DNA from 2 places in the Spongiibacter tropicus DSM 19543 genome. Region 2 is predicted to be linked to the other one. Evidence: predicted binding sites of a transcription regulator. Region 2 holds the regulator's gene; the other holds the start of a gene.
What was found. The regulator LexA, encoded in region 2, represses DNA repair genes until DNA is damaged. The targets are predictions, from matches to a motif close to ACTGTNTNTANANACAGT.
Positions count from the first base shown of each region.

Region 1 (7,349 bases), on a different contig from region 2:
GGACAAACAATTGGCCTCGGGATTGACTGCTGTCGATGCCGACTTCCCGCAAGCGTTCGGGCAGGCTGGCGCTGTCATCCCACCAAGCCATGTTCTGGCTAAGCGCGCTGATCAGCGCTTCATCAAATCCCAGTGCGCGGCCGACATCCCGTACAGCACTGCGTCGCCGGTAGCTGATCACCGTTGCCGCCAGCGCGGCATGATTGCGGCCATATTTTCTGTAAATGTACTGAATGACCTCCTCTCGACGTTCGTGCTCAAAGTCTACGTCGATATCAGGGGGTTCATTACGCTCCTTGGAAATGAAGCGTTCAAACAGCAGTTGCGCCCGACTGGGATCCACCTCGGTAATATACAGACAGTAACAAACCGCAGAGTTGGCGGCTGAGCCGCGGCCCTGACAGAGGATCTGCTGGCTTCGCGCGAACTGAACAATGTCGTATACCGTGAGGAAGTAATGCTCATACTTCAGTTCGGCGATCAGGGATAGCTCGCGCTCCAGCTGATTCTGTACCGTGTCGGGAACGCCCGACGGCCAGCGTTGTTTGGCGCCCGCTTCCGTCAGACTGCGCAGAAAGTCACAGGCCGCCTGGCCGCGGGGCACCAGCTCGGTAGGGTATTGGTAACGCAGTTCATCAAGGCGGAACTCACAGCGTTTGGCCAGGTGGTCGCTTTCCTCAAGCAATGCGGGGGGATAGTCGCGGCTTAGCAGGGATAGTGGCTTGATATGGTGTTCACTGTTGCTGGGGCGCTGCTGTCCGAGTTGGTCGACGCTGCAGTGCAGGCGGGTTGCGGTCAGCACATCCAGCAGTGCATGGCGCTTACGGCTGTGCATACGGATATGGGGGGCTGCGACCATGGGTAAGTGAAGACGTTTTGCCAGCTCGTAATTGGCCAGATAGTGCAGTTCCTGTTGAGCGTGGCAATCCAGGCTGATCCCCAGCCAGAGTCGCTCGCCAAAGCACTCGCGTAAGAAGTGCCCTGAGGCCTCGTCATGGCCGGGTATTGCTGGCAACCAAATAGCCAGACAGTCTCTGCAGAAGCGTGCGAGTGTCTGCCGGTCCAAGTGGTATTCGCCTTTGGGACTATTCAGGCGGGCGTGGCTAATCAGTGCACAAAGCTGATTGTAGCCCCGCCGATTTGGGGCCAACAGTAGCAGCTGTATGCCGTCATCAAGACTTATCCGGCTGCCACAGATCAACCGAATAGAGCGCTCCCTTGCTGCTCGCCAGGCGCGGACGATGCCCGCCAGTGACAGTTCATCGCACAAGGCGATCGCCGAATAGCCCAGTTCATCCGCCTGTATTACCAGTTCCTCCGGGTGAGAGGCGGCGGATAGAAAGCTGAAATTGCTTTGACAGTTCAGCAGAGCAGGCATGGCTGTTCACGAAAAAAAGCCGTGGAGGTACCACTGCTGGCTGAGACAATCTTTGAAGACCCAGCACAAGCCCTGTTGTTCGTGGCGGGCAATGTAGTAGTCACGGGCCTGGCGCTGCTGCCACCAGTGGCTGTCGATACGCTCTGGCCCCTGGAGCAGCTCCAGTCGCCCTTGCCACAGGGGCAGCCCTTCCTGCACGGGCAGTGGCTGCAGCTCAGCCAATAGCACGGCGGGGCGCAATGCAACGGTTGCCGCTATTTTACTGTGCCGATAGGCGGACTGTGGGCAAGCGACACCCTGGTACTCTGGCAACCAGTCTTCGCGCTGTTGAAGGCGGCGAATGCCGTGTTCACCCACGCGCAAGCGGAGCTTGTTGAACAGCATTTGTTGGGCGTTTCGCTGTTCCTGCTCGGCATCGCTGAACAGTTGCTCGCAACGAGGTTGCAGTGCTGTCAGTTGATGGCAGTGCAGTTCAATAGACTCGACCGCTCCCGGCAGTCGCCGCCCATCGAGTTGCAGCATCACCAGTGCCAGCAGGGCCGGGCGCTCGAAATGTGACAGTGACAGCGGCGTTTGCCAGTCCTCATGCTGGCCGTCCAGATAGTGAAATCGCCAGTTCAGTGACTGGGGCAGCGTCTGTCGAAGACGGAGATAGATTGCCAGTTCCTGTAATAATTCGTCGATGGCGGGGCGCAGCTGCTCGCTGTGTTGCACGCCTCCGTGCAGTGTGCGCTCTCCGACAAAACGCTCGCCGGGCAGGAAGCGTGGGCGAACATCCTCACTGCGACCGGTCAGTCGGTCGATGGCATCGCAGAATGCTGGCTCAAAACCACTGAGCAGCGTTTTACGCGGCAGGGCCAATACCTCGCCCAAGCGTCGCAGCCCCATGCTGTGTAAGGCTTTGTGGGTCTTGCTGGAGGTGGGTAGTACCTGACAGGGCAGTCTGGCGAGCTGACGCTTCATGGCAGGGCGCTGCAAGCTGCCGTCATCGGCCAGTAATGCGGCAACGGTAATGCCTTTCAAGCTGAGTAACTCTGCGCAGAGCGGAGTCGGGCCAAGGCCTTCCTGCACAGTGATGTTGTGGCGCTGGTAAGCCGCGAGGAGACGCCGATGCAGGCGTTGTATGGAGCCAAACAGGCGCCTCGAGCGGCTGATCTCGATGATTAGCGCGTCTTCTCCACTCAGGCAGACATCGTCGCTGAAGCGATAGGCCCAAAGTGCCAGCCGCTGCAGGTAGTGCTGCTCACGCAGGGCGTCACGTGGATGACAATGCAGTTCCGGGCACAGTGCCTGCGCCTGTCCGGTGCTGATGCCGGGAGAGAGCCCCCGTTGCTCTGCAATACGGTTGCACAGTCGCAGTCGGCCGTTTTCAAGCAGTGCAGAGGGCTGCTCCCGGTCGACACTATTGCCCAGTGCTTCCAGCCCCAGTTGGGGAAAACGCAAACACAGATACAGCATACTCAGACCGATGCTCGTGCCGGAGACGTTGCTTTCTCTGCTCTCTGCCCCGCTGTGGAATGCAAGGCCAGTCGGCGTCGCGGAGGTAGAGATACGGGCCACTGCCGGGCCGGGCGCTGGCGGTGCAGCAGCGCTGTGGGGCGAGGCAGGCTGAGAGATTGCCCGGCATGGCCACCGGGTTGTTTGAGTACGGTGACACCCAGCGCGGCTGTTTCAGCGGTGAGGCGCAGCCGGAGTGGGGCGGGCGAAGCCTGTTGTTCACAATGGCCGGGCCGAAAGTGCAGGTGCCAACAGTGTCCGTCACGAGCGGCGAGATGCAGGCGCCGTAGCTGCCGGTGGGGAAGATCATCCCTTGACCAGCTGAGTACCGCGGCAAAGGCGCCGCTACGCAGTGCTTCTTCGGTGCACCAGAGCTGCTGCGCGGGCGGTGCCTGCAAGAGAAACTGCTGCTCCAGTATCAGGCCTTGCTGGTGCAAGCCGGGAGCATAGGGCAAGAAAGGCGGCGATACCCAGGCAATGCCCTTGCGTTGACTGAGGGCGCTCAGTGCCGGTAGTACCAGGCTCAGCTCGCCAATACCCACGGCGCTGTGCAGTAATTCGCAGGAGCCACTGCGAGGCCAGCCGCCATGGTGTAAGGCTTCATTCAGCGTCGGCCAGCCACTGTCTATACCTTCTCCCGCGCGCGCGCTGTTCAGCGGCGCGCGGCCTGCACGCCAGAGTGGCTGCTGGGTGAGTAGCTCGTTGAGGCTGGGTGATTGCGACATAACACACGCTTCGTCAAAATAACTGTATAAATGTACAGTATATTGTCGAGGGAAAAAGTCAAGCATCTGTGGAGCGGACGCCTTGGTGAGGAATCAACGATGGGCCATACTGCCCGCCAAAAGACGGGGAGAACGGCAATGATCGCTCAACACGACAAGCCTTTGCAGGCATTGCGTGAACACTATCAACAGGCGATGACGGAAGGGGACGCCGCCGCCAAAACCTGCACGTTGGCAACGGTTGAAAATGGCGAGCTTAGCCTACGGACATTGGTGTTGCGTGAACTGGCTGAGCGTGGGCCGGTTATCTTCATCAACGACAGTTCGCCAAAGTGGCGAGCGCTGATGACCGGTGGTCACAGTGAGCTACTGTTGTTCTGGCCGTCGCAGATGCGTCAGTACCGACTGCGTGGGGCTTGGCAGTTGCTTGAAGAGGACGAAATGCGCCGTCACTGGCAGCATAAGCCCGACGGCAGCAAATGGCTGGATCACTATTATGCGCAGTGCCAGCCGCAAAGCAGCGAGCTGGCTGACGAGGGCGATTTAGCGGCCGGCATTGCCGACTTGCGTCGCGCTCATACCGCTGACGATATTCCCTTCAGCCCCAATGCCCGGGGGCTTCGATTGCAGATCGACTGGCTGGAGCACTGGTCCGCCAGCCCTGATGGTCTGCACCGGCGTTACCGCTATCAGCGCGATCGCGCCGGGCAGTGGCGGCACCAGTGTCTGGTGCCCTGACGTCAATGATTATGGCCGTGACCGATATCCTGGCCCTGACTGTTGTAGATGCCTGAAGCGCCGTGGGAGATAAAACCGAGATTGATCATTTTGCTCAAAAAGGGATCGCTCTCGTTATCGCCAATATCGCTGTAGTCGGTGCTCTGGAAGGCGTCTCGTTCGGCAAAGAAAGCCGCTACGGCTTTGGCATCGCGATTGACCGACATCAGTGTCCAATGCTCTTCGTAATTGCCGCGCTGGTAGTGCAGCTCGGCAATCAGGCGTTGCTGGGGCAGCCACTGCAAGTCGCTGTGGGCGCCGTTTTCATCCAGTGTGTAGTCGCTGCGTTGCTCGCAACCCTCACCGCGGCTTGCCTGCTGCTGCATAGCCGCAATCTGTGAATTGGCGATCAACTGCTGTTTGCGCGACCAGTCGTCGGCGCTGGCCGCATTGGGAATCTCATTGGGGGCATATTCAATGCTGCGCTGATAGGCGTCGAAGCTGCGCAGCAGCCGGGGGTGTCCCGCCGTGTTGTATTCCCACAGCTCGGTGATGTCGCGCTGGGGGTATTGATGGGCGATGCGACCATCATGGCGCCAAAGTACCAGATCGCGCTGGCGGGTCTGGGGGCCCTGCTTCTCGGTAATGCGGTAGTGGGCGGCAATCGCCGCATCGCTGTTACAGCGCTCGGCAATGGCCGGGTTGGCCAGTAAGGTCAGGCTGAGAAGCAGCGTGTAAAAATGAGGAATTGGCATGGTGAAACTCGGTATCAATATCCAAAAAAACAGAAAAGCGGGCCGCGAACGGCCCGCTGAACGGCGGTGTTACGGTGCCACTTGCTTGGCGTTTGCCGCGTTGACCAGATCGGCGGCATAGTCCATCACGTGGAAGATCAGGTTCTGCTCGTTGGTGCCGCTGACCAGTGATGCACCAGGGCCCTTGGCATAGACGCCCACATCTTCACCTGCATGGGTTTCAGAGCCGAGCGGTACCAGCGCTTCCTGGTGATAGCCGGGAGACTCGGTATCCACAAACAACAGGTCCTGACGGCCGGTCTTGATCGGCAGATCGTAACCGGCATCCGCGTCTGTTTCGTCACCCAGGTCGCGGAAGCCGTTACCGTTGGTGTAGCCCAATGTGGTGTACGGCATACCATCGGCGGCCAGCTCCGGTGAGGTTTTACCCACAGACACGACCTTGCCCAGAATCGGGTTGCCGCGCTTGGGGTAGCCCGCAATGGTGAACACGTGGCTGTGGTCAGCGGTGACGATAATCAGGGTTTCCTCTGGATTGGTCAGCTCCACCGCCTTGGCAACGGCCTCTGACAGCTCAATGGCATCGGTCAGCGCGCCGTAGGCATTACCAGCGTGGTGAGCGTGGTCGATGCGGCCAGATTCCACCATCATGAAAAAGCCTTCCGGGTTGTTGTCCAGAATCTGGATGGCTTTAGCCGTCATGTCGCGCAGTGAAGGCTCGCCGGCAATATCATTATTGCGGTCGGCTTCGTACTGCATGTGTGACTCGTTGAACAAACCAAACAGGCGCGTGGTGTTCTCCGGATCAATCGCAAGGAAGCCCGTTTCATCAAAGACATATTTGCCATCGGCGTACTGGGTCTGCCACTCGGTAACCAGGTTGCGGCCATCTGTGCGGTCACCTTCAACACTGCTGAGGGCATCGGGGCTGTTGGCGCTGGCGTCTTTCGGCAGGAAGTGACGGCGGCCGCCGCCCATCACCACGTCGATGCCATCGACATCGATGCCGCTGATGCGCGCTTCCAGATTGCTTTCGAAATTCACCAGCTGCGAGGCGATATCCTCACAGCCCGCAGTGACGGCAGCGGCCGGCATATCGCTGATGTCTTCCCAGTTGCGGTCAGCCGATTTGGCATAGGTCGCTGCCGGGGTCGCGTGCGTGATGCGGGCAGTAGACAGAATGCCGGTAGATTTGCCGGCGATTTCTGCCAGCTCCAGTGCGGTCACCAGTTCGTTGCCGGCAACGGTGCTGCAGTCGCCGCGCTCAATGGCTTCGCTGACGCCAATGACGCCGGCATCGGTTTTAACGCCGCTCATCATCGCCGTCATGGTGCCGGCGGAGTCAGGCGTCTGCGCATCAGTGTTGTAGGTTTTTGCCAGGCCTGAGAAGGGGAACAGGTCAAAACTCAGATTATGTTCTTCGCCCAGTTTCCCTTTTAGCTGGCCTTCCAGAATGCGCGCGGCAGTTACCGTCGAGATACCCATGCCGTCGCCGACAAATAGAATCACATTCTTGGCCGCGCCGCGGGTCAGCACCGGCGCTTCCGGGTTGCTGACACGAGTCGCCGCCGCCTGGAACCAGGCGTTGTTGCGGGTGTTGGCCATCAGGTCAACGGACTCGTCCGGAGTGTGGGGGTCACAAAGGTACTTGGTCGCGGTGATTTCGCTGCTGTCCAGCTCGCCGTTGGCGTTGCTGTCCAGGCCACTGTCGATACGTGTGCCGCCGCCGGGACAGTTACTGTCACCCATGGCCAGCGCCGTTTGGGTAATCAGGCTGTTCAGGCCATTTTGACCATCCTGGCCGTTTTGACCATTTTGTCCGTCCTGGCCATCCAGTCCATTGCGGCCATTCTTGCCATCGTCACCACAGGCAGTCAGGCCGACGATCGCTGCAGTCATAAGGGCGAGTGTAAACTTGTTCATGGTGGTTCTCCTTATTCGGCGTCGATCAGACCCAGCGCCTGATTAATCACGTGGAAGACGACGTTCTGTTCGATGACCCCTTGTACCTTGCTGGCGCCGGGACCCATGGCATGCAGGCTGATATCTTCACCCGCGTGGGTTTCTGAGCCCAGTGGTACCAGTGCCTCTTGATGGTAGCCGGTGCTGGTGGTGTCGACACTGCTCAGATCTTTGCGACCAGTATCCGGACCAGCACTGTAACTGGCGTCGCTATCGGTTTCGCTGCCCAGTGCGCGGAAGCCCAGACCATTGGTATAGCCCAGCGTGGTGTAGGGCATGCCATCGGCGGCCAGTTCGGGGGTGGTTTTACCGACC
Region 1 covers NZ_ATUS01000003.1:313,492-320,840, reverse strand. Annotated here, with positions in the region: gene G411_RS0114815 (error-prone DNA polymerase) at 1-1,378, opposite strand, end outside; gene G411_RS0114810 (Y-family DNA polymerase) at 1,385-2,836, opposite strand; gene imuA (translesion DNA synthesis-associated protein ImuA) at 2,839-3,600, opposite strand; gene G411_RS0114800 (pyridoxine 5'-phosphate oxidase C-terminal domain-containing protein) at 3,739-4,338, shown strand; gene G411_RS0114795 (hypothetical protein) at 4,341-5,072, opposite strand; gene G411_RS0114790 (alkaline phosphatase family protein) at 5,142-6,995, opposite strand; gene G411_RS0114785 (alkaline phosphatase) at 7,007-7,349, opposite strand, start outside.
Region 1: a site for LexA is predicted at 3,622-3,639, ahead of imuA (translesion DNA synthesis-associated protein ImuA). Genes of this name have one in related genera too.

Region 2 (7,349 bases):
CCGACAAATTTGGCCTGGCGCAACTGCACCAGTTGCGGGGACGCGTCGGTCGCTCCCACCACCAAGCCTACGCCTATTTGCTGACGCCACCACAGAAGCAACTGACCCGCGACGCCGAAAAACGCCTCACGGCAATCAGCGAAGCAGACGACCTTGGCGCAGGCTTCACACTGGCTACCCACGACATGGAAATTCGCGGCGCCGGGGAACTGCTGGGAGAAGGCCAGAGCGGACAGATTCACTCCATCGGTTTCAGCTTGTATATGGAAATGCTGGATCGCGCGGTGAAAGCCATTAAAGACGGGAAAACCGTCGACCTTGAGTCCAACCAGAGCGATCATACTGAAGTCAATCTGCGTATTCCGGCCCTCATTCCCGATGATTATCTGCCGGATGTCCAGGAGCGACTGATGCTGTACAAGCGCGTCGCCAGCGCCGACAGCCGCGACGAATTGCGGGAGCTGCAAGTAGAAATGATCGACCGGTTCGGGCTGTTGCCGGAGCCCTGTAAACACCTGTTCCGCTGTGCTGAATTGCGGTTGCGCGCTATCGCCATAGGCCTGAGTAAAATCGAGGCATCCGGCGCGGGCGGTCGTATAGAGTTTGCCGACGACACAAAGGTTGAGCCCATCAACATTGTGCAACTGGTGCAGAAAAATGCTGCACGCTACCAGCTCGACGGCGCCAATGCGCTGCGCTTTAAAGAGCAGACGGAGGCCGCAGAACAGCGCATTGAGGCAGTGGAACGCTTGCTTGATCTGCTTGCACCCAGTACAACATAGGCCGAGCGCCTCTCGTGACAAGGAAAGAGATTCCCACTATGCATCGCCAACGCTTCTTCGCCCTCCTGTTCGCCACACTGCTCAGTGCGGGCGCGCTGGCTCAGCCCGACGGGCGCTATCAGATCGATCTGGTGGTTTATGCCAACACCGATCCTGCCGCACAACAGGCCGAGGTCTGGCCAGACAATCTTCACCTGCGCTACCCCCACGACTGGGTCCGGCTGAACAACCAAGGGGAAGCGAACCTCAGCCGTGTCGGCACCAACCACCCACAGTTTGCCAAGGCCCTGCGCTCTCTAAAGCTGTCATCGCGTTATCGCATACTGACCCAACTGAGCTGGATACAGGATTTAGAGCCCAGAAAACGCGCACCGGCGGTTCTTATTCAAGGGGGGGAGCGCTACGGCGAGCACTATGAGTTGGAAGGCTATGTTCGTATCGCGCTGGAGCGCTATCTGTATGCCGAGCCACAACTCTGGCTTTCGCGCTTTGGCTACCAGCAGGGCAATTACTACTTGCCCAGACGGCCCAACCGCCATCAGCCGATTGACGAGGAAGTGGAGATCCCGCAGGAAGACACCCTCCCCCCGCAGGAGGCACTGGTGGAATTCCCTGGCACAGACATGAGTATTGAAGATAACGCGCCCAGCCAACCGGTCATTCCGGTAGGCGCCGAGCCGGTAGAACGGATCGTAGTGATGAGTGAAGAACGCCGCATGCGCAGCGATGAGCTTCACTATATCGATAACCCGCTGTTTGGCCTGCTGATCATGATCAGCAAGCCCCAAACTTCAACCGTGGCTGAGGATACACTGAGCCAGCAGTGATTTGACCTGCAGCATGCCGGTATCGATAACGGCCTGAATATCTTCCATCGTAATCAGGGTGTCGCTCAATCCGGCACCCGGATTAACCACCAGACACACCGAGGCATAATCCAGCCCGGCCTCTCTGGCAAGCGCAGCCTCAGGCATGGCTGTCATCCCCACCATATCATTGCCGTCTCGCGCCAAGCGTTGAATTTCCGCCGCCGTTTCCAGGCGCGGCCCCTGTGTTACCGCATAGGTACCATAGGGCTCGACATCAATATCCGCCGTCTGGGCTGCGGCACACAATCGCAGGCGTAACTCTTCGCAATAGGGGTAACTAAAATCGATGTGTTGGACATTGCCATCCCGGCCATCGTAGAACGTGTGCTCGCGCCCCCAAGTGTAATCATTAATCTGCTCCGGCAAGGCAATTACCCCCGCAACAAAGCGCTCACTGATGCCACCCACTGCGTTCACTGCAATAATCTCACCCGCACCGGCGTCTTTCAGCGCTTGAATATTGGCCCGGTAGTTGATCGCGTGCGGCGGCAGCGAGTGCCCCACACCGTGACGGGGCAGAAACAGAAATTCCGCGCCCTTGTATCTCATCTGATGAATCGGCGCGCTCGGGGCACCGTAGGCAGTCTCCACCTCGCGGGTACCCAACAACTCCGCGCCGGGCCAATCGCACAAGCCCGTTCCACCGATCACCGCAATCGTTTTAGGCATTCTCAATGTCTCCTGCTTCGCTGCCATCGCGAGCAACACGCTCTATTTGTACCGGGTCCATTTTGATAGTACTGGTTGGGTAAGCCACATCGGCCCCCAGCTCATGAACAATCTCGAGAATGTTCAGCAGGATGTCCTGCTTAATTTCATGGTATTTCACCCACTGCGTCGTCTTTGTGAAGGTATACACAAAGAAATCGAGTGAAGACGCATTAAAGCTGTTGAAATTGACGATCAGTGTCTTGCGGGTATCAATTTCGGGGTGGTTGGCCAGCATTTCCCGGACCTTGCTGATAATCGCCGGAATATGCTTCGCATCGTCATAGCGCACACCGATAGTTTCATATATGCGGCGGTTCAACATGCGCGAGGGATTTTCAACCGAAATCTGCGTGAAGGTGGCATTCGGCACATAAAGCGGACGCTGATCAAAGGTCCGTATGCGGGTTTGCCGCCAGCCGATATTTTCCACTGTCCCCTCAATATTCTTGTCGGGGGACCGAATCCAGTCTCCGACAGAAAACGGGCGATCGAGATACACCATCAACCCACCGAAGAAATTCGCCAGCAAATCCTTGGCGGCAAAGCCCACCGCGATCCCGCCGATACCCCCAAAGGCCAACACCCCGGAGATACTGTAGCCAAGGTTCTGCAGAATCATCAGCACTACGACGATAATCACCGCGCTGCGCACCAGCTTGCCGAGCGCCATGACGGTTGTCTGGTCGATGGGCTCATCGTCGTCGCCATATTCCCGCGACAGAATCCCTGTTTCTATCTCTCGAACCAGCTTGACCAAAAACCAGCCAAGAATCGCCATTACCGCTACCGCGCGGAAGGGCTGTAGCGCCGAAAAGATATCCGCATCCGTACTTTCGCCAATAATCTCCAGTACGTGACTGGCACCAACGACCCAAATCATCAGAATTAGTGGCTTGCGAGACGCCAGCAACAAGGCGTCGTCCCAGAGGTTGTGCGTTCTGGCAAATTTCTCCGCCAGCTTATTGAGCAGTCGTCCGACGAATAAGTTGGCCGTCAGCATGATCAAGACGACGATAAAGACTTCTGTAAGCCATGGGTAATTAGAAAACTCCACACCCTTTAGCCAGTCCTGAGACAGCACCGCAGTTCCTCCGCGCTAGACAGATTATTTGTTATGACCGCGTCCGTTATAGCTGGCTGCACTAAAAAAGCGCGGTCAAAATGGGAAAAGCAGTTTAACTTAGGTAGCCATCCCTCTGAAAGCGCTTGGATTTCGCCATGCATCCAATAATTCACTAAGGAGAAACCACGGTTATCGACGCGCAAATACCGACTGGACACCCCAAGGGGAAGTGATAGCTTGGTGCAAAAGTCGAAGAAAGGAGGCAAGCGTTATGGCGAGCATAGCTCCTCAAGTTGGCAGCTGGTACAAAGACCTTGAAACTGACCAGCAGTTTGAAGTCGTTGCGATCGACGACCGGGAACACACCATCGAAGTGCAAATGATTGATGGCGAGATTTGCGAATATGATCTGGAGAGTTGGCGACAGCTCGCCCTGCAGAGTATCGAAGAACCCGAGGACTGGCGTAATGCCTTTGAGCTCAGCGACGACGACTACCGCGACTGGGGCGACGGCTTAATACCGGAACAACTCTGCAACCCCTTACACGAAATAGAAACTGACGTCGTCAACGGCCTTTTTGACGACTACTGAAACCCTCTCCCCCCTCTGCCCGCCCACGGCTTTACTGGGGCGGGCCTCTTCACACCATACCCTCGCTTCAGAAAATACAGGGCAGCGCTTGCACTGGATAAAATACTGTATATACTCACAGTTACTGTATAGATAACCAGACCGCGATTATGGAAAAGCTAACTGCCAGACAAGCTCAGGTTCTCGAACTTATCAAAAGCCATATTGAAGACACAGGCTACCCTCCGACGCGGGCAGATATTGCCAAGGAGCTGGGGTTCCGCTCGCCCAATGCGGCGGAAGAACATCTCAAGGCACTGGCGAGAAAAGGCGCCATTGAAATCATTCCCGGCGCTTCTCGTGGCATCCGTCTTCCGGAAGAACTCGGCATCCCCATTGTGGGTCAAGTGGCAGCAGGTAGCCCTATCCTCGCGGAGGAGCACATCGAAGATCACTGCGCCATCTCGCCAAATTTGTTTACCCCGGCTGCAGACTATTTCCTTCGTGTTCGCGGTGACAGCATGATCAATGCGGGCATCTTCGAGAACGACCTCCTCGCCGTTCACCGCACTCCCGTTGCCCATAACGGGCAGATTATTGTCGCGAGAATCGGTGACGAAGTTACCGTTAAGCGCCTGCAGAAAGAGAAAAGTAACCACCGCTTGCTGTTAATTGCGGAAAACCCGGACTACGCCCCCATTGAAGTTGACCTGCGTGAACAGGACTTTGCTATCGAAGGCCTGAGCGTAGGCGTATTGCGTCGAGGAAACTGAACATGGCTTTTGAACAACGCCCTCTTTTTGATCAGCAGCACCCGGCTGACAACGCGCACATTACGGAAATCACCCTTAGCAGCCAGGCGCAACTGTCGCGCACTCTGCTGTCCGCCATGCTGGGCCAGCTCTGCGGGAGCACCGATCCGCGCTGGCTTTGCTGGGTTGCAGATCGGCCGGTCAAACCGCTACTGGACGCCAACAGCCCTGAACGAGGACAGCGCATCCTGCAAGTCGTTGTAAATGAAGGCAGCCTCTGCAATATCGCTGCTCGTGCCCTTGAGCGCGGAAAGAGCCACACCGTCGCGGTGTTACTGAAAGGCTCACTGGGAGCTGCCGAGCGACAACTGCTAACCCAAGCTGCAAAGGCAGGTCAGGCCGAATGTCTGGTAATCCACTTACAGGATTAATTGAACGTATACAGAAAGGAAACCGTGCTCAATGCACGGTTTTAGATTGAGGCAACACGCCGTCAATGGCGTCTTCATCATCATCGACATCATCTTCCACGTCATCGCTGATGATCTGCGCGGCTTCCAGCCCCGCCTGCACCATAACCCTGGCCAGCTCCAGGCATGAGCCCGGAATCTGCTTGCGGGTCTCATCAGAAAAGCGAATGGTCACCAACGGCTGCTCATCGCCCTCAGAGCGCTGCAGCACAATATCGCCATTTGCCAATTCAACCAGTTCTAAATAAGACAGCACAGAATATCCCTTGAGTCGATCTTGCCCGAACAACGGGGTTGACCGGTAGTGTAACAAAGGCAGCCTATCTCCGGCCAATCAGTATTCCTGCAGCGTCGCCCGATGCCGGTTCACGGTATCACTCAGGAACTCCAGGGCCTCCCAGCTCCGTTGCAGCGAGTCATCCTCACCGCGAGAAGAAGCAATAAGTGCGCCGGAAGATGCCTGCACCGCAGAGGGCGCATTGATAAACGCGTATTCCAATACCCATTTGAGTCGCGCGTCATGGCTTTCCCTGTCAGCCAGTTCCGCTATTTCCGGCGGATGCTCACCTGATGAGAGGACGCGGGCCGAATAACGACCGATAGGAATCGCCTGCTGAAACCGGGGTTGCTGGAATAGCAAATCCGCTAAATGGCTCTCGTAAGCCAGCCGCAGTTGCCAGAGACAGGATTCAAGACAAGCCCGATGGAAATGCCCTCCCCACTCTTCCCGACTGCCCTCGGTCAGTTGGTTCAAATACTGTCGGGCAAGAAACAGATGGAGGTTGCATTGCCCTCGGTAGGTTTCTGACGACATGCTGTCCCGCCCTATTTGTCTGATGTCTTACGGCTGGTCTTTTTCGCTTTGACTCTCGCCACCCATTTCCCGCCTTCATAAAAGGCTGACCAACCGCTGGGTTTTCCCTCAACTTCTGACTGTACGTACTGCTCTTTCGTCTTACGGCTGTAGCGAATCACCGTATCGCGACCTTCGTCGTCCTCAGCAGGCGCCGAGAACAGGAAGTTGTATTTGGGGTCAATTTCCGCCTGATGAGGGAGGATTTCTTTTACCAGAGGCGCCCGGGTCTCCCGATTCTTGGGGAAACCGCTGGCGGCGAGGAACAGCCCTGACGCCCCATCGCGCAACACGTAGTGATCATCCACTTTTTCACAGCGCAATTCGGGCATGGACACAGGGTCCATTTTCGGCGGCGCGGCCTCCCCATTGCGCAGCAATTTGCGGGTATTCTTGCAGTTCTCATTGGTACAGCCAAAATACTTGCCGAAACGGCCGGTTTTCAGCTGCATATCGGCCCCGCATTTATCACACTCGATGACCGGACCGTCATAGCCCTTCACTTTGAAGGTGCCGCGCTCGACCTCGTAGCCACTGCAATCCGGGTTGTTGCCACAGATGTGCAGCTTGCGCTGCTCATCGATCAAGTAGCTTTCCATTGCCGTGTTACAGATCTTGCAACGATGCATACTGCGCAGTACGCGGGATTCCGCCTCGTCGTCATCCGCATCGATGCGCACAAATTCCTCGCCAGGAACGAGATTGATGGTCTGTTTGCAACGCTCCTTTGGCGGCAGTGAATAGCCCGAGCAGCCCAGAAACACGCCGGTACTCGCCGTACGAATTTGCATATTGCGACCGCACTTCGGACAGGAGATATCTGTTTCGGTAGGCTGATTGCTGCGCATGCCACCGTCGTCATCTCCGGCCTTTTCCAGGCTTTCCGTGAACGCCGTGTAAAAGTCGTCCAGCAGCGCTTTCCAGTTACGATCACCGGAAGCGACGCTGTCCAGCGACTCTTCCATGCGTGCGGTAAAACTGTAATCGAGGAGGTTACTGAAACTTTCAACGAGACGGTCGGTGACGATATCGCCCATCTTCTCTGCATAGAAGCGACGGTTTTCCACCTTGACGTAACCGCGATCCTGAATCGTGGAAATAATCGCCGCATAGGTTGACGGACGACCTATACCGCGTTTTTCCAGCTCTTTGACAAGGGCCGCTTCGGTATAGCGCGGTGCCGGTTTGGTGAAGTGCTGGCTGGGGTCAACCTTGACCAACTGCAATGCGTCACCCACCTTCACATCGGGCAACTCCTGATCTTCTTCCTTTTTACTG
Region 2 covers NZ_ATUS01000004.1:96,795-104,143, reverse strand. Annotated here, with positions in the region: gene mfd (transcription-repair coupling factor) at 1-782, shown strand, start outside; gene G411_RS0115330 (CsiV family protein) at 821-1,609, shown strand; gene G411_RS0115325 (S-methyl-5'-thioinosine phosphorylase) at 1,574-2,320, opposite strand; gene G411_RS20790 (mechanosensitive ion channel family protein) at 2,313-3,362, opposite strand; gene G411_RS0115315 (DUF6763 family protein) at 3,697-4,017, shown strand; gene lexA (transcriptional repressor LexA) at 4,167-4,769, shown strand; gene G411_RS0115305 (hypothetical protein) at 4,772-5,179, shown strand; gene G411_RS20785 (hypothetical protein) at 5,208-5,474, opposite strand; gene G411_RS0115295 (hypothetical protein) at 5,553-6,032, opposite strand; gene topA (type I DNA topoisomerase) at 6,044-7,349, opposite strand, start outside.